DNA from 4 places in the Halopseudomonas litoralis genome. Region 1 is predicted to be linked to each of the others. Evidence: predicted binding sites of a transcription regulator. Region 1 holds the regulator's gene; each other region holds the start of a gene.
What was found. Region 1 encodes FliA, which starts transcription of late flagellar genes. Its sites were predicted from a motif close to CTAAAGTTTNNNNNNNNNNNGCCGNTAA; they were not measured.
Positions count from the first base shown of each region.

Region 2: a site for FliA is predicted at 4,146-4,173, ahead of fliD (flagellar filament capping protein FliD). Genes of this name have one in related genera too.
Region 3: a site for FliA is predicted at 3,800-3,827, ahead of motA (flagellar motor stator protein MotA). Genes of this name have one in related genera too.
Region 4: a site for FliA is predicted at 2,195-2,222, ahead of flgM (flagellar biosynthesis anti-sigma factor FlgM). Genes of this name have one in related genera too.

Region 1 is NZ_LT629748.1:875,220-881,175, reverse strand. It holds gene BLU11_RS04355 (chemotaxis protein CheA) at 1-1,331, opposite strand, end outside; gene BLU11_RS04350 (protein phosphatase CheZ) at 1,343-2,146, opposite strand; gene BLU11_RS04345 (chemotaxis response regulator CheY) at 2,163-2,540, opposite strand; gene BLU11_RS04340 (RNA polymerase sigma factor FliA) at 2,654-3,394, opposite strand; gene fleN (flagellar synthesis regulator FleN) at 3,391-4,215, opposite strand; gene flhF (flagellar biosynthesis protein FlhF) at 4,241-5,584, opposite strand; gene flhA (flagellar biosynthesis protein FlhA) at 5,609-5,956, opposite strand, start outside.
Region 2 is NZ_LT629748.1:2,273,892-2,279,847, reverse strand. It holds gene BLU11_RS11080 (IS5 family transposase) at 1-607, shown strand, start outside; gene BLU11_RS19280 (hypothetical protein) at 1,058-1,219, opposite strand; gene BLU11_RS11075 (flagellin N-terminal helical domain-containing protein) at 1,298-3,625, shown strand; gene BLU11_RS11070 (flagellar protein FlaG) at 3,699-4,058, shown strand; gene fliD (flagellar filament capping protein FliD) at 4,195-5,640, shown strand; gene fliS (flagellar export chaperone FliS) at 5,640-5,956, shown strand, end outside.
Region 3 is NZ_LT629748.1:2,377,528-2,383,483, reverse strand. It holds gene epmA (elongation factor P--(R)-beta-lysine ligase) at 1-353, shown strand, start outside; gene BLU11_RS11600 (DUF3360 family protein) at 471-1,943, shown strand; gene asd (archaetidylserine decarboxylase) at 1,990-2,850, opposite strand; gene BLU11_RS11590 (rhodanese-like domain-containing protein) at 2,863-3,672, opposite strand; gene motA (flagellar motor stator protein MotA) at 3,949-4,803, shown strand; gene motB (flagellar motor protein MotB) at 4,807-5,847, shown strand; gene rsgA (small ribosomal subunit biogenesis GTPase RsgA) at 5,849-5,956, opposite strand, start outside.
Region 4 is NZ_LT629748.1:2,191,170-2,197,125, forward strand. It holds gene BLU11_RS10665 (CheR family methyltransferase) at 1-293, opposite strand, end outside; gene BLU11_RS10670 (chemotaxis protein CheV) at 337-1,269, opposite strand; gene flgA (flagellar basal body P-ring formation chaperone FlgA) at 1,385-2,107, shown strand; gene flgM (flagellar biosynthesis anti-sigma factor FlgM) at 2,256-2,567, shown strand; gene BLU11_RS10685 (flagella synthesis protein FlgN) at 2,605-3,066, shown strand; gene BLU11_RS10690 (flagellar brake protein) at 3,134-3,877, shown strand; gene BLU11_RS10695 (MFS transporter) at 3,902-5,215, opposite strand; tRNA gene BLU11_RS10700 (tRNA-Arg) at 5,368-5,444, opposite strand; gene BLU11_RS10705 (Arc family DNA-binding protein) at 5,761-5,956, shown strand, end outside.

The DNA.
Region 1 (5,956 bases):
GCTTCACGTTCGTCAGGCATTTCGATGCCATGGTCAACCGAGTTGCGCACCAGATGCACCAGAGGATCAGCCAGCGCCTCGACCAGATTCTTGTCCAGATCGGTGTCTTCGCCGATCAGCTCCAGTGTGATTTCCTTTTTCAGGCTGCGCGACAAATCGCGCACCACCCGCGGGAACCGACCGAACACCTTCTTGATCGGCTGCATGCGGGTTTTCATCACCGAGGCCTGCAGATCGGCGGTAACCACATCCAGATTGCCAACCGCCTTGGCCAGTTCTTCGTCCTCGCTGCCAACACCCAGGCGCATCAGCCGGTTACGCACCAATACCAGCTCACCGACCATGTTCATGATTTCATCGAGACGCGCGGTATCGACACGCACCGTGGTCTCCGCGGCGGGCGCATCAGCGCTCGACTCGGCCTTTTTTTCTGCTCGTACCGGGGTCTTGGAAGCAGCCACGGCAGCAGACTTGGCCACCGGCTCCGGTGAACTCACGGCGATTTTTGCAGGTTCGACACGCTCCAAAGACGCAGCGGGTGTCAGATCAGCAGCGATGCCCGGCCCCTTGCCTGGGCCATGCAACTGGTCCAGCAACGCTTCGAACTCATCATCGGTAATGACATCCGTTGCCGGCGCCGAAGAACTATCGGTTTGAGACGCTGGGGCGTCAGGCACGGAAGGCTCCAGCGCGACGGCACCCGGCCCCTTGCCAGTGCCATGCAGCTGGTCGAGCAGCGCTTCGAACTCGTCATCGGTGATGTCATCACTGGCGGCGGCAGGCACTTCGGGCGCTGTATCTTCTTCCGGCTTGACATGCAGAGCGTCAAGCAACAGCTCGAACTCATCGTCTGTGATATCACCGGCGTCAGCTTGTTCAGCAACCCGCTGCTCCACGGAAGCGGGTGCGGGCTCTTCAATTGGCGCAGCGATATCTGCTGCTGCAGGCTGGGCCAGCGCGGACAGACCAGCCAGCAGTTGCGGCTCGGCAGGCGTCAGCACCTCGCCTTCGCGTACCTGAGCGAACATGCTGTTGATGGTGTCCAGCGCCTGCAGTACTACATCCATCAGCTCGGCATCGACCTGCCGTTCACCCTTGCGCAGAATGTCGAAGACATTCTCAGCGATGTGGCAACAATCAACCAGCGCATCCAGTTGCAGGAAGCCGGCCCCACCTTTGACCGTATGAAAGCCACGAAAAATGGCATTGAGCAGATCGGTATCGCCGGGGCGGTTTTCCAGCTCGACCAGCTGTTCCGACAACAACTCGAGAATTTCCCCAGCTTCTACCAGAAAGTCCTGGAGAATCTCTTCATCTGCATCAAAGCTCATTTAATACTCCCTCAGAACCCAAGGCTGGACAGCAGGTCGTCGACCTCATCCTGTCCCGATACCACGTCATCCCTTTTATCGGCATGAATCTGCGGACCTTCACCCTGGTGCGATGATCTTCTTTCATCCAGTCCAGCCAGGTTGTGCTGAATACCGGCGATCCGATCGACGTGACCCGCCATGCGCACCAGATTCAACAGGCTTTCCTCGACATCATGCACCAGCGTGATGACACGCTTGATCACCTGCCCCGTGAGATCCTGGTAGTCCTGAGCCATGAGAATATCGTTCAGATTCGCCGACACTTCACCGCTGTGCTGTTCGCTGCGCTCGAGAAACGCCAGAATGTTGCGTGACAGCTCGCGGAATTCCGCCGCGCTCATTTCCCGCCGCTGCAATCGTGCCCATTCAGCCCGCAGAGTCGTCGCTTCCCTGCCGAGCGCCGATATCACGGGCGCACTGCTCTCGACCAGATCCATGGTCCGATTGGCAGCCTTGTCCGTCAGCCTGACCACGTAGTCGAGACGATCAGAGGCGTCGGAAATCTTCGATGCTTCCGCGGCTTCAGCTTCGCTATCGAGCGTACGCACAGTGTCGATCTGGAAATTGACAATCGAGTTGTGCAGTGCGCGAGTAAGCTTGCCGACCTCGTAATACAGGCCGCGATCGCGCGCCTGGTTGATCTCGTGTATGACCAGTACTGCCTCTCGGTAATCACCCTCTTCGAGGTGATCCACCAGTTTCCGGGCATTGCTTTTAAGGGAATGCTCGAACTCATCGGCGATCGTCTGGCCGGGATTACTGCTCAGTGCCATAACTTGCCCCCGGAATTCATCTGGCCTCGACCCGCTCAAAAACCTTTTCGATTTTTTCCTTGAGTGCCTGCGCCGTGAATGGCTTGACTACATAGCCGTTGACTCCAGCCTGAGCCGCTTCGATGATCTGGTCGCGCTTGGCTTCAGCCGTCACCATCAACACCGGCAGGTGCTTCAGGCGCTCGTCCGCACGCACCGCACGCAGCAGATCGATGCCGCTCATACCGGGCATATTCCAGTCGGTCACCAGAAAATCGAAATTACCGCTTTGCAGCATCGGCAACGCGGTGGTGCCATCGTCTGCTTCAGCGGTATTGGTGAAACCGAGATCACGCAACAGATTCTTGATAATGCGTCGCATCGTCGAAAAATCATCGACGATGAGAATTTTCATGTTCTTGTCCAAGTCGACCTCCATACAAACCAGAAGAAGTGCAGCGAGGGTCTGTGCCCCATACACTTCGCGAAACTGTTGTCACTGACCAGCCAGATGCTGTGAGCGCTGATTCAGCCGTCGCGCCAGTCGGCCATACGCCCGCGCAGACGCGCTGCGCACTGACTGTGCAACTGACTGACCCTGGACTCGCTCACGCCGAGCACCGCGCCGATCTCCTTGAGGTTCAACTCCTCGTCGTAATACAACGACAGCACCAGCCGCTCGCGTTCGGGCAGCTTGTCTATCGCCTCGGCCAATGCCTTGCGAAAGCGTTCGTCCTCCACTCCATCGAAGGGCTCATGGTCGGCGCCAACCTCGGTCGGCGCGCCGGCTTCGAGCAGATCTTCAAAACTGAACAGCTTGCTGCCGGCCGTGTCGTTGAGAATCGCGTAATAATCTTCGAGGCTCATATCCAATTCGGCCGCAACCTCGTGATCTTTAGCGTCACGTCCAACTTTCGTCTCAACGGCGCGGATCGCACTACTGACCAGACGGGTATTGCGATGGACCGAGCGGGGGGCCCAATCGCCCTTGCGCACATCATCCAGCATGGCGCCGCGAATGCGGATGCCGGCATAGGTCTCGAAACTGGCACCCTTGCCGTGATCGAACTTGCGGGAGGCTTCCAGCAGACCGAGCATTCCGGCCTGAATCAGGTCATCCACCTGCACACTGGCGGGCAGGCGGGCGAGCATATGGAAAGCAATACGCTTGACCAGCGGTGCGTACTGCTGCACCAGACGGTCCTGCTCGGTGGCAGCGCCCATGGTGCGCGCGTACATATTGACACCGCCTCCTGCCCCCCTGCTCATGACGGTATTCCGGTCCGCTGCACCAGGCGCTCCACAAAAAATTCCAGATGCCCACGCGGGCTGGAAGGCAGTGGCCAGGCATCGACCTTGCGGGCGATGCCGCGGATGGCCAGCGAGGCCTTGCTCCGCGGAAAGGCATCGTAGACCCCGCGTTGCTTCTGCGCGGCCTTGCGGATGGACTCATCGTAGGGCACGGCGCCAACATACTGCAGAGCCACTTCCAGGAAGCGATCAGTCACCTGCAGCAGCTTGTTGAAAACGTTATGGCCTTCCTGCGGGGTGTGAACCATGTTCGCCAACACCCTGAAACGGGTGACGCCATGGTCGCGGTTGAGCAGCTTGATCAAGGCATAGGCATCGGTGATGGAGGTGGGTTCATCACACACCACCACGATCACCTCCTGAGCTGCGCGCACGAAACTGACTACCGAATCACCAATACCGGCAGCGGTATCGACGATCAGCACGTCCATTTCATCGCCTATGTCACTGAACGCCTGGATCAGCCCGGCATGCTCACGCGGCCCCAGATTGACCATTTCTGCGGCACCCGAGGCGGCGGGCACGATGCGGATGCCGCCCGGCCCGTTGATCAACACTTCGCGCAGGTCGCAGTTGCCCGCCAGCACATCGGCCAAGGTCGCCTTGGGTCGCAATCCCAGCTGCACATCGACATTGGCCAGCCCCAGGTCCGCATCCATCAACACCACGCGACGCCCGAGATCGGCCAGCGCCAGGGCCAGATTGACAGACACATTGGTCTTGCCCACTCCGCCCTTGCCGCCGGTAACTGCGATTACCTGAACCGGATGATTGCCCATCTATGCTGTCGCCTTTATCAAATCGTTAACTTGCGCGCTGGCTATGGAGTATACCGGCAAAAACGTCGGCCATGGTCTGGTCAGCTGCCATCTCATTACCTGCCAGACCTACGGCGCGGCTGACCAGTTGGTGCCCGACACCGCGGGACAGGTCATCGGGTATACGCTGGCCATCAGCTACATAGGCTACCGGGAGACGTTGCTCCATAGCCAGCCCCAGTGCTTCGCCCAGCGTAGCTGCCTCGTCCACCTTGGTCAGAATGCAACCCACCGGGTTGCAGCAGCGGTAATTGTGCCATGCCGCCTTGAGCACACGATATTGGCTGGTGGCCGCCAATACCAACAAGGTGCTGATACGCGAGCCTTGTGTTGCCAACTCGCTGAGCTGCCCGCGCAATTGCGGATCCTGCGCCTGCAGCCCGGCCGTGTCCACCAACACCAGACGCTTGTTGCCGAACTCCTCCAGCACATCATTCAGACTGTTCTGTTCATCCACCACTCGTACCGGTACGTTGAGTATGCGGCCCAGGGTGCGCAACTGCTCATGGGCGCCGATGCGATAGGTATCCATGGTCACCAGCGCCACGCTCTGGCTGCCGTGTTTGAGGACATAGCGCGCCGCCAGCTTGCCCAGCGTGGTGGTCTTGCCGGCACCGGTCGGTCCGACCAGCGCAATCACGCCACCCTGATCGATCAGCTCTTCACGCATGGCCGGAACACCCTGGGCCAGATGTGCCAGCAACAGGCGCCAGGCCTGGCGCACGTCGGTCACATCGACCACCTTGGCCAACAATTCCTTGCATAACTCCGGGGGCAGCCCCAGGTGCACCAACCGGCGCCACAGGCTGGCCTGTCGCGGCTGATGCTGATTGACCTGACCCCAGGCCAGGCCACCCAGCTGGGATTCGAGCATGTCGCGCAGCCCGGCGATTTCCGAACGCATAGCGTCGAAATCATCAGTGGCCGGAGGGGCAGACCTGGCTGCTGTTTCTGCGGGTGCTGTGGGCGCTGCGCGTTCACTGTGCAGCCGTTCCAGTAGATCACGCGCCACCGGCGAGCCCTGCTCTGCTGCCTGGCGCATGCTGTCACCGAACAATTGACGGTTCACGCTGGGGCCCTCGGACGGGCGTTCGCCGTCCTGGAGATTGGCCCGGGCACTGATGATGCGTTCCTGGGTCTTCTTCAGCTCCAGATCCAAGCCGGGCGTGGGTGGCGTCAGGCGCGGCGCTTCATAATCCAGCGCTGCGGTCAGCTCGACCCCACCGGCTACTCGCCGGTTGGCGATGATGGACGCTTCCGCGCCCATCTCGTCGCGCACCAGTTTCATTGCCGAGCGCATGTCTGCTGCAAAAAAACGTTTGACTCTCATGGCCTGACCTCACCCCTGTGTAAATCAATTCTGTCCGACGGTGGCAACGATGGTGACCTGTTTGCTGTCGGGTATCTCCTGGTAGGACAATACCTGCGCTCCGGGCGCCGCATATCTGACAAACCTTGCCATCATGTTGCGTACCGGGCCGGCGACCAGCAATATCGCCGGTTTGCCCTGCATTTCCTGGCGCTGCACCATGTCCGCGAGCGAACGTTGCAGTTTCTCCGCCATACCAGGCTCCAACAGAATGCCGTCATCATTGCCTTGCCCAGCCTTCTGCAGACTCTGAAGCAATATCTGTTCCAACCTTGGCTCCAAGGTAATCACAGGCAGCTCGGACTCAAGCCCGACAATGCTTTGCACGATGGA
Region 2 (5,956 bases), 1.4 Mb from region 1:
AGTGGTCAATCGTTACCTGGGTGAGCACGGGCTAATGCTGCGCCACGGCACCGTGGTCGATGCAACCATCATTCATGCACCCAGTTCGACCAAGAACAAAGAAGGTAAGCGCGATCCCGAGATGCATCAGACCAAGAAGGGTAACCAGTATTATTTTGGCATGAAGGCCCACATTGGCGTTGATGCTGAGTCAGGGCTGGTTCACAGTCTCGTGGGGACGGCGGCCAATGCGGGCGATGTTACTCAGGTAGACAAGCTTCTGCATGGCGAAGAAACCCATGTATGCGGTGACGCCGGCTATACCGGCGTTCAGAAACGGGATGAACACAAAGGGCGCAAGCAGGTGGTCTGGTCGATTGCGATGCGCCCAGGCAAGCTCAAGACATTGAGCAAAACCAAGCTGATCGAGAAAGGCTTGCGCCGAATCGAGCGGGCCAAAGCCAGTACACGAGCCAAGGTCGAGCATCCGTTTCGAGTGATCAAATGCCAGTTCGGATTCACCAAGGTGCGCTACAAGGGCCTGGCGAAGAACACGGCCCAGTTGCATACCTTGTTCGCCCTGGCCAACCTATGGATGGCCCGAAAACAGCTGTTAAGTGCAGGATAAATCCGCCCGGAGTACTGGGTACAGCGGCCTGGATGGCCGAAAAGGGGCTGCAACGAGCTGAAAACGCGACTGAGGGCGATGAAATCGTTCCTGAAATGTTTTTTTTGTGAGCCGAGGTCATAATCGCCGCCCATATGGCCGGTATTTCAGACCTTCCTTAGGGCGCACATCGCCACTCTTATTGCTATAGGTAACTTCAAATTTCTTTAATGGACGCTGGCTTGGCATGCTTAACCTCAGTGGGGCATTTCTCATGTATTAACTGAGTAGAATGCCATAGGTAAGTTGATTCATTCCACATTGCCATGAACGCTATTGACATCGTTTGACTTCGTTCAATTTCTGTCCACTCCTAAGGCCTTCATCACCGCATCCACCGGGTCAGTGCGTAGATGTACCTGACCCTTTTTTCCTGAAGCGCGCCCGGGCTAAACACTCATCTGACCCCAATTAAACCTGCCCCAAAGGAGGGCTAAAGGTTTTGTCCTGACGTCCGATACCTTGAGTGTCGGCGGCGGTTGCTTTTGGGGCTGTCAAGGTGTCAGAAAAATTTTCCTGAAAAAGATTAAAGCTCCTGGCCACTACGCCGATAACGAGATTGAACGCGAACATTATGGGTGCCTGGGGATGACCGGCCCATGAGTCGCAAGCTCAGGCAAACATTGATTTTGGTCAACGGAGAACTACTTCATGGCTCTTACAGTAAACAGCAATATTGCTTCCCTGAACGCTCAGCGTAACCTGAGTGGTTCTACCAACGCACTGGCTACTTCGCTGGAGCGTCTGTCCACCGGTTCGCAGATCAATAGCGCGAAAGATGATGCGGCTGGCCTGCAGATTTCCAACCGTTTGACCAACCAGATCAATGGTCTGAACGTGGCGGTGAAGAACGCCAACGACGGCGTTTCCATCGCTCAGACTGCTGAAGGTGCGATGCAGGAATCGACCAACATCATGCAGCGTATGCGTGACCTGGCTCTGCAATCGGCCAACGGTTCCAACAGCGAAACCGAGCGTGCCGCTCTGCAACAGGAATTCTCCTCGCTGTCCGGTGAGCTGACCCGTATCTCCGAAACCACTGCCTTCGGTGGCAAGAAGCTGCTTGACGGCTCCATGGGTAATACCAGCTTCCAGATCGGCTCCAATGCCAACGAGACAGTGTCCTTTGGTCTGAGCAGTGTGAGTGCTTCTGCGCTGAAAGGCAGCTTCAGCTCGGCCAAGGTCAGCGGTGGGGAAAGCATGCTGAGTGCATCGGTTACAGGTGCAGCCAACAAATTCGCGCCGTCTACTGCGACGGGTGCTTCTATAGCAGTGTCGAGTGATGCGTCGATCGTGGGGACCCCACCTGCTACCCTGAGCGACACAACCGCAGGTGATCTGAATCTGAATGGCATCAATATAGCTCTGGCAGAAGGAGACGATGCAGAAGCGGTAGTTGGAAAAATTAACGAACGAGCCTCTACCACTGGTGTAAACGCTGAGCTTACTGACGATGGTAATATTCAGTTGAGTTCGGATTACAGCATTGCCGTCACTGCTAGCGTTACCAGTGAGGCGTTGGGATTGACAACTGGCAATACGCCTGCTGAGGACAGGTCAGCAGGCGCGTTTACACTGCCAAAAGTCAGCGGCACTCTTAGCCTGAATGTTGGTGGTACGGTAACCGATATTGAACTGGCGCCAACAGAAGGTGGAACCGGTCGCCTTGAAGGTGCCGGCGGTGTTCTTGAGCAGATCAATGCGCACACCACAAATACCGGCGTAACCGCGAGTGTGGATGCTGAGACCGGTGCTCTGAAGCTGCAAGGTACTTCAGCCTTTAATGTTACTGGTGCTGGCAATAACACTGGCTTGGTTGCCGATGCCACTGGAGCTGCCTCTCGGAGTAGTGTCACCGGCACCACAAACCTGCGTGACGCAATTCTTGACGTAGGTGCCGCAGGTGACCTCACCATTGGTGAAACCGGCATCACGCTAGACGCAGGCGATACGCTGACTGATGTAGTCGGGAAGATTAATGAGCACACCACTACTACTGGTGTGACAGCGTCGGTGAATGATCAGGGCGAACTCGCACTGGGTTCGAAGGTTGATTTCAACATTGTCGCCAGCGCTACCAGCAATGCTCTGGGGCTGACTGAGGGATCCACCCCTAGGCCGGTCGAAGCAGGTGCAGCCTCCAACGGCGGCGCAGCCAAAGATGGCAGCTTCAAGCTCAACGATGTCACCATCTCCTTCAATAAGGGTGATGATATTACGGCGGTGGTGAAGTCGATCAACGATCAGACTTCGGAAACCGGCGTGACGGCTAAAGACGAGAACGGGCGCGTGGTGCTGTCTTCCTCTGATGGTAAGGGCGAGAGCATCGAGCTGGCTGATGATGTTGCGGGCTCGCTGAGTACTATCGGTCTGACCTCTGGCACCACCTCAGCCAAGCTGCAGGAAGCCACCTCGATCAACCTGAACGGTACTGAAGTCAAGCTGGCTGCTAATAGCGATATGGAAGCGGTTGCTACTGCAATCAACACTGCCAGCACCGGCGTCAGCGCCAGTGTAAAGAGTGACGGTACGCTTGAGCTGTTCTCGGGCAATGAGTCCTTTACGGTCAAGGACGGTGCTGACGGTACCGGTCTGGCCGCGCTAGGATTGAAGACCACAGTTGAAGCGGCACCTGAAGGCAAGTTTGAGGGTGTGGAGGAAGAGGTCTCTGTCTCTAACCTCGACATCACCTCAGCCGAAGGCGCACAACAAGCCATCCAGGTCCTCGACGGTGCCATGCAGCAAATCGACAGCGAACGCGCCAAGCTGGGTGCGGTGCAGAACCGCTTCGACTCCACCATCAGCAACCTGCAGAACATTGCTGAGAACGCTTCTGCCGCCCGCGGTCGCATCATGGACACCGACTATGCTGCAGAGTCTGCCAACCTGGCCAAGAACCAGATCATGCAGCAGGCGGGTACTGCGATGCTGGCTCAGGCCAACCAACTGCCGCAAGCGGTCCTCAGCCTGCTGGGCTAAGGTAAGCTAGCAGTATGACTGGCGGGGGAAGGGGCGACTCTTCTCCCGCTTTGTCCTGTGTGGAGGAAAAACCATGGATATGGGATCGCTCAACAACAGGGCTGGGGTGGGGGCTGTTGCGCCTGCTGCCAGAACGAACGAGATAACAGCCGTGACTGTCGCCCAACCGGCGAGCGAGACGCGGGAGAATGACAGCATGACCGAACCGGACCGCGAGCAGGTGCTGGCGGCGGTGGAGGAGATGCAGGAATATGTGGATGTGGCTGCTAGGAATATCCAGTTTCAGCTGGATGATGAAAGTGGGCGCATGGTAGTGAAGGTGACGGAGGCGAGTACTGGCGATGTTATTCGGCAGATGCCTTCAGAGGAAGCGTTGCGGCTGGCGGAGAATCTGGCTGAGATGAACAGTGTTTTGTTTCGGGGAGAGGTTTGAGGGTTGGTTCCCCCTCTCCCCTGGCCCCTCTCCCGCGAGGGGAGAGGGGGGCGTATTGGCACGATCTGTGCTTTATTGCTTGAGGTTTTCATTTTTGCAAGCGAAGCGTCAATAAACGGTCGCAGAGGGTAGGGTTATGGCAATTACCGGTATCGGTTCAGGTATGGACGTCAACGGCATGGTCAAGGCGCTGGTGAACGCGGAAGCGGCACCGAAGACGGCGCAGCTTGATCGGCTGGAAAAAACCACTACCTCCAAGGTATCTGCGCTGGGGCAGTTCCGCAGTGCGTTGTCGACCTTTCAGACTGCCCTCGAAAAGCTCAATGATCCGGCGCTGTTTGAAAAGCGCAGTGCTACTTCCAGCGCAGCGGATATTGTCAGCATCACAGCGGACTCCAAGGCCGTTGCCGGCAATTACAACGTGCAGGTATTCAACCTGGCGCAGAGCAGCAAGGTGGCGCTGGCCGGTTTTGATAGTGCCAGTGACGCCATCGGCAGCGGTACTCTGACCATCAATGCAGGCGAGGAGTCGCTGAGTATCGACGTGTCCGACGCCAGCCTGACCGATATCCGCGATGCGATCAACGCAGCGGGCAAGGACAGCGGGCTGAGTGCGACCATCGTCAATGACCCGAACGGTGAGGGCGGGGCGCGGTTGGTGTTGAGTTCGAGTGAGGCGGGCACCGGTAATGACATCAGCGTGGCGGTATCGAATGCCACTGGTGAGCTGGACACGCTGGCGTTTGCGCCGCCATCGGGTACTGAGGCTGATTTTGAACCGATCACCCCGGATGATCCCCGGGCAGCACGGGTCATCAGCTATTCACGCGATGCCAATCTGGCGATTGATGGTATCAACCTGAGCAGTGCCAGCAATACCGTTGAAGACGCCATTGAAGGTGTGACGCTGACATTGAACAAGGCGCAGTCGGAAGAGGCCCAGGACAATGCCGAGACAATCAATCTGGGTGTGACCGAGGACAAGGCCGGCGTTCGTAAATCGATCAACGACTTTGTCGATGCTTATAACAAGATGCTGGGGAGCGTGAATACGCTGACCAGTGTGACAGAGGTGGGTGGCGACGATACCGAGCCACTGGCTGCCGCGCTGGTAGGCGACGCATCGGTACGTTCATTCATGAGCGCCATGCGAAGTGAGCTGGGTTCGCCGGCCAGTGGTCAGGGTATCCGCATTCTGGCTGACTTGGGTGTCAGTACACAGCGCGACGGCACCTTGGCGTTGGATAACACCAAAATGAACAAGGCGCTGGACAATAACTTCGAGCAGGTGAACGCCTTCTTTACCGGCGAGCAGGGGTTGATGGCGCGGCTGGAAAACAAGGTGAAGCCGTATACCGAAAGCGGTGGCGTATTGGACAACCGCACCAAGGCGCTGCAGAACACCATATCCAGCGTGGATGATCAGCGTGAGGCGCTGACGATGCGCTTGACCAAGCTGGAGTCGCGCCTGTTCGCACAATTCAACGCCATGGACTCGCTGGTATCGCAAATGAGCAGCACCAGCTCCTTCCTGACCGCCCAACTCGACAGCCTGCCTGGCGTCGTAAAACAGGATAAATAATGAAAAGCCCCATCGACACCTACAAACAAGTCAACCTGGCCCAGGAAGTCTCCCAGTACCGCGCGGTTCAGCTGCTGCTTAATGGTGCCATTGAGCGCATCAAGCTTGCGCGTCATGCCCAGGCGACCGGTAATCCGGAGCGTCGGGGTGTGGCGGTGAGCAGTACCATCAGCATTATCGGTGCGCTGCAGGCGTCGCTGGACAAGGAGCTGGGTGGGGAGATTGCCGAGAATCTGGATGGTTTGTATGACTACATGACCCGCAAGCTGGCAGGGGTGGCATTGGATGAGACGCCGCGGTCGTTGGATGAGGTGCA
Region 3 (5,956 bases), 1.5 Mb from region 1:
TGGTGTATGCTTTTCCTGCTTCCCAGGCGGCGCTGGCTCAGGTTGTGGAGGGAGATGACCGGGTGCCCGCGGCGGCTCGTTTCGAGCTTTTCATCGAGGGCATGGAGTTGGCGAACGGGTACTTCGAGTTGACCGACTGGGCTGAACAGCAGCGCCGTTTCACCGTCGATCAGCAGCAGCGTGAGAGCCTGGAGCGGCCGGTACTGCCGGTGGATGAGCGTCTGGTCGAGGCGTTGCAGCAAGGTTTGCCAGCTTGTGCCGGGGTCGCGCTGGGTGTCGACCGGCTGGTGATGCTGGCGCTGGGAGCGGAGCGCATCGATGAGGTGATTGCTTTCCCGCTGGACCGCGCCTGAAGAGCAGGCCGAGCCGGTCTAGCACAGGGTCTGGCGCTGTTCAATAGTGTCAAGGTCTGGGAGCCGGGTAGCGGTTCTGTCTGTATCTTTGGCCGACATTTTCTGGATGTCGGCCATATGAATAATAACGATCCGAGTTACCGGGAGCAGCACCGGCCCAGCCGGGAGTTCCCGACCCGCGCGCAATACCTTGAGCATGAACTGGAAATTCTGGCACCGCGGCGCTGGCGCGCCAACCTGCCGTTCCGTGACTACCGCTTCGAGTTTGAAGATTGGGTTCCCGCCATGGCGGCGACCATCGGCAAGATTGTCATGGTTGCTGCCATCGTTGGCGCCTTCGCCGGACCGCTGGGGTTATCCAGTGAGTTCGTCATCGAAAACGCCCGCTACGAGATGATCATCGCAGCAGTGCTTTTCGTTATCCTGTTTTCCGGCTTTCTGATTCCGACCGCCAACCTTGCGGGCACTCATGGGCCGTTGATTCCCATGATCCCGCTGATCGTGGCCTCCGGTGGGCACCCCATGGCACTGGGGATTCTGGTCGGCGTGTTCGGGCTGGCGCTGGCACTGCTGCGCGGCGGCAGTCTGTTGGCGCGGCTGACCAGCGACGGTGTCTGTGGCGGTTTGTTGCTTTATCTGGGCTTTATCGGCGTCATCGCGCAGATCAAGGTCCTGTTCAGTTGGGCTGACGGCTTCGGTATGGGGCATATCGCCTTTATCGTGGTATTTGCCACCATCGTCATGTACGCCCTGCTGGAGCATTGGCGGCTGCGTTGGCTGGCCATCCCGCTGGGCTGCATCATGGCCGCCTGCATCGCTCTGGCATTGGGTGCGCCCTTCGAATTCACGACCGAGCCGGGAATTCCGAACATGAATCCGGCCTATTGGTGGGGTGAGGAGACCGGTTGGCAGGTCGGGCTGCCGGAGCTGCACCATTTCATTGCCGTGGCGCCTTTTGCCATATTGGCCGTGGCCATGTGGTCGCCGGACTTTCTGGGGCATCGCATCTTCCAGCAGCTCAATTATCCGCCCAAGGCGCGGAAAGCCCTGATGAATATTGACGACACCATGCGTGTGGCGTCGATCCGCCAATTGGTGGGTACCACACTGGGCGGCGGCAACCTGGCCTCTTCCTGGGGGACCTTCATGGTGCCGGCAGCCATTGCCAAGCGTCCGATTCCTGCGGGTGCGGTGCTCACCGGCGTGCTCTGCATAGTGGCAGCTGTCTGGGGGTATCCGATGGATCTGGCGGTCTGGCCGCCGGTGTTGAGCGTGGCACTGCTGGTGGGGGTTTTTCTGCCGTTGCTGGAGGCCGGCATGCAGATGACCCGTGAGGGCAAGACTTCGCAGTCAGCTGCTATCGTGGTGTTTTCGTCTGCGCTGGTGAATCCCGTGTTCGGCTGGTCGCTGACCATGCTGCTCGACAACATGGGCTTCATCGGCGATCGCGAGCGTGGCCAAGGCCTGTGCCGACTGGACCGTTGGGTGATTCCCTCGGTGATGTTCGTCGGGCTATGCGCAGTGATGCTGGCGATCGGCATGCTCCCCGGAATACCGGCAATGCTCGCATCGTTCCGCGTACTGGATTGACCTGCTAACGGCCCCGCTTGCAAGGAGCGGGGCCGGGTGGAGCGCTTCAGCTGGAGGGGTTGAGCCGTTCGCCCATTTTCTGACCCATGCGCACCAAGCTTCCCGCTGTCAGATGTTCATCCCAGCGGGCATGCCCGGGGGCGAACAATACGATGGCCGTGGAGCCGAGTTTGAAACGGCCCATTTCCGCGCCGCGATCCAGCTCCGGTGCGCTATGGCCATAGGCTTCGCTGCGCAACTGGCGTTGTGGCGGGGCGACCAGTCCGGCCCATACGGTTTCCACCGAGGCTACAATCATTGCACCCACCAATACCACGGCCATGGGGCCAGCATCGGTATCGAAAAGACACACCACCCGCTCATTGCGCGCAAACAGTTCCGGCACATTTTCTGCGGTGGTCTGGTTCACCGAGAACAGTTTACCTGGTACATAGACCATTTCCCGCAATGTGCCACCCAATGGCATATGTACGCGGTGGTAGTCGCTGGGCGACAGGTAGACGGTGGCAAACTCGCCGCCCTGAAACTGCTCGGCATGCAGCGGGTTACCGCCAAGCAGCTCCAGCACGCTGAAACTCTGACCCTTGGCCTGAAAGATGCGGCCATGCTCGATACGACCAAGCTGGCTGATCGCGCCATCGGCCGGGCACAGGATGCTTTTCTCACCTTCATCCAGTGGCCTTGCATCGGGCAGCAGGGCGCGGGTGAAGAAGTCATTGAAGCAGCGATAGGCCGTCGGGTCCGGCTCGACCGCCTGGCTCATGTCGACCTGGTAGCGCTTGACGAACCAATTGATGAAGGGGTTTTTTACCCAGCTCCAGGTGCAATTGGCCAGCCCACCGGCAAGGCGTGATAACTGGTGCTGCGGCAACAGGTATTGCGAAGTAATGAACAAGCGATTGCGCATGCGGTAACAGCCTCAGAGTTCAACGGGAGTGTCGGGGTGGTTGCCCCATTCGGACCAGGAGCCGGCATAGGCCTTGACCCGTGGATAGCCAAGGATTTTGGCCGCCAGATAAGTGAAGCCGGAACGGTGGTGCGTCTGACAATGGGTGACCACCTCCCGGTCAGAGGTAATACCCAGCGCCGATAGCTGCTCGGCGAGATCGGAACGCAGACGCAGACCGCGCTGCGGGTCCATGCCAGCGGTCCATTCGAAATTGATCGCGCCGGGAATGTGCCCGCCCTTGGCAGCCAGCACTTTCTCGCCGTGATGTTCCGCCGGCGAGCGGGCATCCCAGATCACCCGGTCAGGGTGGTTCTGCTCTGCCATCAGCGTTTCTGCCGTCACCGTGTGTTCGTCATTGGTCGTCAGTGTCGGCTGGGTCGGTTCGGCCTGATGAACCTCCTGTTCCAGCGGTCGACCGTCAGCCTGCCACGCTTTCAGACCGCCATTGAGGTAGCTGTAACGGGTGTGGCCGATGCTGTCGAGAATCCAGATGAAGCGTCCGGCCCAGCCACCGCCTTCGTCGTCATAGACAATATAATGCAGCTCGGAATGATGACCCAGCGCACCGAAGATCTGCTGCAGGCTGTCCACATCAGGCAGAAAACCCGGCGTCGGCGCAGGAGTGGTGATGCTGTTGGGCGGCAGGTGTACGGCACCGGGGATATGGCCGGCCAGATACTGCTCGGATTTACTCAGATCCACCAGCCGAAACAGGCTGGGATCAAGCGGGCTGGGCAGCTGGCCCGGCTCCAGGAGCAAAGGTAGTGGGGACGTGGTCATGGTCTTTCCAGTTCCAAGGGATGCCTTTTAGTTGTTGAGAAGGATTATACAGAGCAAAAACAATCAAAACCGGAATTCAGCCTGAAATGCCAATGCGATGAATGGCATTATTCGGTTACGAATTGCGTTCAGGATTGAGAGGCGGTCGCCGATATAGTCGCAGTGGCCGGAATCAGCGCTCTGCGTTGCGGCTCGCTGACTATAACGCGAACATGATTATTTCGCTGCGCTGGCAGTGCGCCAGGCAGAATGTGTTTATTGGGGATCGCAGTTTTTATGCTGAAAATCGCAGGTTATGTGGTGGTGCTGGTCAGTGTGCTGGGTGGATTCATGCTGTCTGGAGGGGCACTGGCCGCATTGTGGCACCCGTTCGAAATCCTGATCATCCTCGGCGCTGCCCTGGGCGCCTTTCTGGTCGCCAACAGCATGGCGACGGTCAAGGCGGTGTTCCGCAAGATCCCGATCATCTTTTTCGGCCACCGCTTCAATAAGCCTTTCTATCTGGACGTGCTCGGGCTGCTCTATGAAGTCCTCAACAAGAGCCGCCGAGAGGGCATGATGGCGATTGAAGTGGATATCGAAGAGCCGCAGGAAAGCCCGATTTTCGTCAAGTACCCGGCCATCCTCAAGGATGCCCACATGACGGCTTTCATCTGTGACTACCTGCGGATCATGTCCACCGGCACCATGGCGCCGCACGAACTGGAGGCGCTGTTCGATGTGGAAATCTCCACGCTCACCGAGGAGCTGAGCGAGCCGTCCCATGCGGTGAACCGGGTCGCTGATGCGCTGCCGGGTTTCGGTATCGTCGCTGCCGTTCTGGGCATCGTGATCACCATGAGCATTCTTGGCGAGGCGGATAATGCATTGATCGGCGAGAAGGTGGGTACGGCGCTGGTGGGCACCTTTCTCGGCATTCTGGCGGCCTATGGGTTTGTCGGCCCTTTCAGCGCGGCGATGCAGCATGAAGCCACAGAGGAAGCCAATACCTACGAAGCGATCAAGATGTGTCTGGTAGCCAGCGCGCAGGGTTTGCCGCCAGCGCTGGCGGTGGAGTTCGGGCGCAAATCATTGCTGCCCGATCAGCGCCCCAGCTTTGCCGAGCTGGAAACCTCGGTCAAGGGGCGTTGATCGGTGAGTAACAACGACCAGCCGATTATCGTCAAACGGGTCAGCCGCAAGGCGGGAGGCCACCACGGCGGCTCCTGGAAGATTGCTTTTGCCGATTTTGCGATTGCCATGATGGCGTTCTTCCTGGTGATGTGGCTGGTGACGGTGGCCACGCCGGAACAGTTGAAAATGGTCTCCGCGTATTTCAAGGACCCGATCAATTTCGATGGCGGCAGTCCGCACCCGATTGATCTGGGTGGCTCACCGGTCCCGGCGCCGCAACGCACCCTCAACGAAATGGTCGCCGATATCGAGCCGCCGCCGCTGCCGGTGGAGCCGAAGATCGAACCCTTGCCGGACAAGATGGAGCTGCGTGAGCTGGATCTGCTCTTGCAGGAATTGCAGAACAAGATCGACACCGAGCCGGTTCTGCAGCGATTCCGTGACCAGATTCTGATGGAGTTCACCCTGGAAGGCTTGCGCATCCAGATAGTCGATGCGGAAAACCGGCCGATGTTCGCCAGCGGCAGTCCTGAACTGCAACCTTATTTCGAGGAGATTCTGCTGACCCTGGCCGATACTATCGCCAAGGTGCCGAAGAAGATCAGCATCAGTGGCCACACTGATGCCATGCCTTATACCCGGCGCCCGGATTACGGCAATTGGGAGCTGTCGACTCAGCGGGCGAATGCGGCGCGACGCACACTATTGATAGCCGGCTATCCCGAGCATCAGGTGGCGCGGGTGGTGGGGTATGCCGATTCGGCATTATTCGACCCCGAGAATCCACTCAATCCGATCAACCGGCGGATCGATATTGTGGTCATGAACAAGCGTGCGGAACAGGATATGGCGCGCCAGGCGGGTGGTACAGCAGTAGAAACGGACCCGGAGCAGGAAAGTCCCATGGTGGAGCCGGCGTCCGCAGCCGAGGGGGTGCCGGAATTCCGGGAAGAACCGGCCGTGGAGTCTGATCAACCTCCGCTATTGCCTGAGCAGCCAGCGCAGCCTCCGCGCAACCTGTTCGAGGATGCAGGCCAGCCGCTGCAGCTGATGGGGCAGTAGCTCAGCTGCTGCCAAGGCTGGTGAGAATATGCCGATAGCTTTGTATTCGGCTGGCTGAGATTTCTCCGCTGGCCACCGCCTCAAGCAATGCGCAGCCGGGTTCATGCTT
Region 4 (5,956 bases), 1.3 Mb from region 1:
TTGCTGATGAACTCGGGAATCAGCCGGCTTTTCAGGATCTCGAACGGGTAGACATCCCGAAACCACAGGGTTTCGTTGGTGGTCATGGCGTCTACGACGACCTCACGCAACCCCGAATGCGGTTGCTGCTGCATGTGCCGCATCAGTTCGGTAAGGTCTCGGATACCTCGCTGCTCCAGCAACCGGTTGAGCCGGCTGGCCACCAGATACTGTTTATTGTCACCGAGCACGATGCCACAGGTCCTTTCAAGAAAGTCCCGGAACAGGTTGAAGCTCTGATCAACTGCCGTCACACACAATGCTCCAATCCAGATGCATGAGGAACACCCTCACGCATTATGCCTCGCCTACCACCTGCAATCGTTGAATGACCCGTTCGGCGAGATCGTCGGGAGAGAACTTCGCCAGAAAATCATCCGCCCCGACCTTGCGCACCATCGCCTGGTTGAATACGCCGGAGAGTGATGTGTGCAGCATGATATGCAGGTCTTTCATCCGCGGGTCGGTTCTCACCTCGGCAGTGAGAGTGTAGCCGTCCATCTCCGGCATTTCGATATCCGAGATCATCATAAGCAGCGAATCGGCCGGTTGCACCCCGGCATCAGCCTGCGCCCGCAGCCAGTTCAGCGCCTCGCGACCATCATTGAGGGCAACCACTTCAATCCCCAGGGTTTCCAGACACCGAGCAACCTGCTTGCGCGCCACCGCTGAGTCGTCAACCACCAGCACCTTGTGGCTGGCTGCCTGTGTCAGCACCTTTGCATCGGCAGCGCGCTGCGGCACAGACTCTTCTCCGGCGATGACCTCGGCCAGTACCTTCTCGACGTCAATGATTTCCACCATCTGCTCGTCCACCCGCGTCACCGCGGTCAGATAATGATCGCGACCGGTGCCCCGTGGTGGCGGGTGTACGTCGGACCAGTTCAGGTTGACGATGCGCTCTACTGCTCGCACCAGAAAGCCCTGCACCCGATTGTTGTATTCGGTGATGATGACAAAGGCGCTGGACAAATCCTCCAGCGCACGCCCACCGGTCGCCTGGTTCAAATCAATGATCGGCAAGGTGCCACCGCGAATATGCGCCACACCGCGTACCACCGGATTCAGCTTGGGCAACAGCGTCAGGCGGGGGCATTGCAGCACCTCCTTCACCTTGAACACGTTGATGCCGTACAGCTGACGACCGCCCAGTCTGAACAACAACAACTCAAGTCGATTCTGGCCGACCAGTTGAGTGCGTTTGTCCACCGAGTCCATTATGCCCGCCATCAATCAACTCCTCTGAATACTGTTTGAACGGCATGGTCCTTGCTTGGCTTCACCCTTCAATAGAGAGACGCCGACATTCTGACGTGCGTCACCCCTGGGGTAAGGTTTGGATTCCATGCAGTTATCGGCACTTACAACCAGACTGATCGCGTTCTTTGCGCTGCTGAGTGCCGGCAGTCTGAGTGCCAGTCCGCTTATTGATCAGCTTATCGGCACCACCACCCATTATCTTGAGCAGAAAGTTGCCACACATCTGGCGGCCAGCACCCGTGACGCACGTTTCGAGATAAAGGTGAACAGACTCGACCCGCGCCTGCGCCTGCCGTTGTGTCCAGCCGATGCGATTCAGGCGAGCCTGGAAAGTCCCGACGTACCGGTCGGACGTGTCACCGTACGGGTCACCTGCGACAGCGAGGTGCAATGGCGGTTGTTCGTGCCTGCCACGGTGGAGTTGTATCATCAGGTGCTGGTGACAACGCGCCCGCTGCCGCGACATGGCGTCATTGCCGCGCAGGACATCACCCTGCGCGAGCGCAACGTCGGCAACCTCAGTGGCGGCTATCTGATGCAGCCGGAACAGGCCATCGGCATGCGCGTGCGCCGCCCGATTGCCGCCGATACCGTACTCAACCCCAGCCAGCTGGAGCAGGACGAGACGGTCAAGCGCGGCGACAAAGTGGTCATCAGCGCAGCCAATAGCCGAGTGTCGGTGCGCATGCCGGGAGAAGCACTGGAAAGCGGCAGTACCGGCAGCCAGATCCGGGTACGCAACCTCCGCTCCGATCGTGTAGTCAGAGCACGTATCATCGGTCCCGGCCAGGTCGAAGTGGCGATGTGATGTACCTGCCCCGAATCGGCTATACTGGCTGTCATTGCCCAAGCGCACAAAGTGTGCACTCGGTCACACATTTTATAACCCAGACCCCTAAAGTTCTGCCGATTGCAGCCGTTACAGCAGTAGGCATTCAGGTTCTGAGGACAAAATCATGGTCATAGATTTCAATACAAGCGGCACCAATGGCGCCGCACGCAGCAACCAGACCGGCGCGGCTGTCGGCAAGCGTGATGTAGCGGACCGCCCGACTGCCGAGACACAGAGCACCAGCGCACCTGCAACCGAATCACAGGTCAAGCTGAGCGACCAGGCTCAGCAACTGCAGGCGATTGAAGAACGCCTGCGTGATTTGCCGGAAGTCGACAGCGCACGCGTTGAGCAAATCAAGCAAGCCATTGCCGACGGCAGTTACCAGGTTGACAGCAACCGGATCGCCGACAAGCTGATCGCTCTCGAACAGTGATGTGATGGTGGCCGTGCAAACCAGCGGAGAATGAAGGATGCAGGATCTCAGCGAGCTTTTTGTTCGAGCCACAGACCACTGCGAGCAGTTCGCCGAATTGCTTGACCAGGAAAGACAGGCCCTGCTCGATCAGGACATGGACAGACTTGGCGCACTGACCCGGGCCAAGGCACCGCTGATTGAATCCCTGGCTGCCGACGAAAAGGCTCTTTCCGCGCAATGCAAGGCGCTCGGCAAACCCGAGAACCAGAGTCTGACCGATTTTATCCGCGCCTCGAACGCGCCGGCACTGGCTGACCATCATGCTGATTTTCTGGCCGCTGCCGAGCGCTGCCAGAGCGCCAATATGCACAACGCCAGGCTGATTCACCACAGTCAGCATATCAACTCCTCCCTCCTGGACCTGCTGCGCAATCAGGGCGAAGCCAGCCAGAATGTGTATGATCGCCGCGGCAATGCCAGTCGAACAGCGTCCCAACGCCCGATAAGCCGCGCCTGACATGGATGTTGCTGGCATGAAATGCCAGCTCCATTGACTCAACTGCCAACGAGAACCCGTCGTGTCAATGTTATTTGAACAAGCTTCCACCCCGCAGCCTCCCCGGGAAGTCACCACCAGTATCGAAATCCATTCCCTGCTGAAGAACCTGCAGCAATCAAGAACCCCGTTGAATGTCACCTTCGATGGCCGCAGCCAGATCGTGCAAAGCTATATCGTCGACGTCGATACAGTGAATGATGCTCTGCTCATTGATGAAATGATCCCGTCCATCGGCGATAAATGGGCCGATCAGGGCGAAGCGTTTCGGATAGATGCATGGCTGGATGGCGTGCATATGCGCTGGCAAGGCGCTGACGCACACAAGGTGCTGGTGGAAGGTACTCCCGCATTCAGCATGCCGCTGCCCGCCCAACTGATCTACCATCAGCGCCGCGGCGCCTACCGCGCCAACGTGCAACGCAGCATCGACACCTGCCTGGAACTGATCCACGCCACGCATCAACGGCGCTTCGAGGGAGAGCTGCTGGATATTTCCGCGACCGGCTGCAAGGCGCGGCTGTCAGGTAATCACGTCCAATCGCTGCAACCGGGTGAATGCTATGAGCTGAGTCGGCTACTGCTGCCGGATACTATCCGCCTCGACATCAATGTGGAGATACGGCACCGCGAATACCATGAAGCCACGGATACCACAGATGTCGGCCTGCGCTTTCACCACCCCGGAGCCCAGGCCCAGCGACATATCGATCGCTTCGTGCATTATCTCCAGCGCGAAGCGCGCCGCCTGGCCAAGGAAGACCTGTTCTAGAAAAGCCGAGCTGCAGCTTCCCGCTCAGGCCGGTCGGTGATCGTCATCCTCTTCGTCCACCGGCTGCGATTGAACATCAACCTCTTCCTGCATCTGATCAATAACCACCTGCTCGTCGACCCGCGGGTCGATGGCCGCTGCCAGCGGCGAGCTGGCCAGGTTACCGGCAGCAGGCATGAATTGAATCGGCGCCTCGTCAACCAGATGCTTGCCGGTAACCCGCTCGGGCCGAACAACCACCACCAGCAGCAGGCTGCTGCAGGCCATGAACACGTACAGCATGGGCGCACCGCCGACCTTCATCAGCACCGATCCGAGCAACGGCCCGATACTCGCACCCAGGCCAAAGGTGACCAGCAGCATCGCTGATAACAACACCCGCTCTTCCTGTTCGACGTGGTCATTGGCCAGCGCCACTGCGAGCGGGTACAGGGTGAAGGCCAGCAGGCCGAACAATGCAGTCAACAGCAGCAACATCTGTGGCCAGGCAACCAGTGCAATGAGCAGCGCAATCGTGGTCAGGATAACCGCGTTCACCTGAATCATCCGGCTGCGGTCCAGACGATCAGACAACCACCCCGCCGGCCACTGCGCCACTAGACCGGCGCCGATCGTGACCGCCATATACACCCCGACATGCTCGGTATCCAGGCCCACGGAACTGGCGTAGGCCGGCGCCAGGCCATAGAAAGAGCCGAGCAAAAGGCCGGCCACGCCTATGGTTGCCAACGCCTGGGGGATACGCTTGACGAATAGCCGTATCTCCAGCGGCGCCGGATGCAGAGGCGCCGGGTGCAGACGCTTGGTTACCGCCACCGGCACCAGGCACAATGAAGAACACATGGCTACCAGAATGATATGGCGTACGCTGAGCTCGGGCATCATGGTCAACACCAGCTGCCCGAGGCCCAGACCGAGGAAGGTCACCAACATGTAGCCCGCAAATACCCTACCCCGCTGATGCGATTCCGCCTGCTCATTCAGCCAGCTTTCCAGCACCATGTACTGACACATCATCGCCACACCCACCAGCCAGCGCAGCACCATCCAGACTTCCACACTGGAGGTCAACGCGTGGCCGAGCACCGAAGCGGTCACTACCCCTGCACTGGCAACAAAGGCACGGATATGCCCGACCTGGGCGATCAACCGGTGCCCTACAGACGCTCCCATGACCAGGCCGACGTAATAGGCGGTCATCAGCACACCCATCCAGATCTCACTCACGCCGGCAGCGGATAGACGCAGCCCCAGATAGGTACTGAGCAGACCACTGCCCAGTAGCATCAACAACGTGGAGAAATACAGCGACGAAAAGGAGGCGAAGGTACTGGGCAATGGAAGCTCCCGTTAAGCTGGGACACCGGCAGCGCGGCGAAAATGACAGCATTGTTGCTGCCGGACAAAAGTCATTCGTTACACAGGATAGCAGCTACGAGCGGGCCGGGAGGCCCGGAAATGGGCAAAATTCTGCTGCGGATATAGAGAAATGGTGCGCGAGCCCGGATTCGAACCGGGGACCTACCGCTTAGGAGGCGGTTGCTCTATCCAGCTGAGCTACAAGCGCAGACGACCGCAGGGCATCAATTTTGTGCTGCGCATAATACCCGAACAAAGCAGGACTTGACCACCTTGACAATTGCTGCCAAAGTTCGATCTCAAATGGCCAGCGCCGGAAATCCGTCGCAGAAACGAGACGTAAATCCGACACTTTGCGCGCCTTTGGAAATAATGGGTATAGAGTTGAGCAAAATGCCTTTATCCATTGTCTATGTGTCAGGGATTTTCCAAGTCCTGACGAGATGGCGGTTTGGATGGCAGGAAGCCATGCGGATTCCAACTGGCCGGGATCGATTCATTAGCTAAAGCGATAATTGTTGCCCATGAAAACAGCACTTCAGCACTACACCAGCCGGACAGCTGACAAGTTCGTTGTTCGTCTTCCCGAAGGCATGCGCGACCGCATTGCCGAAGTTGCCAAGCAACACCACCGCAGCATGAACTCGGAGATCATTGCACGCCTGGAACACAGCATGCTGGATCTCCCAAGTCTGCCTGAACAACCATCGCGCCAGACTC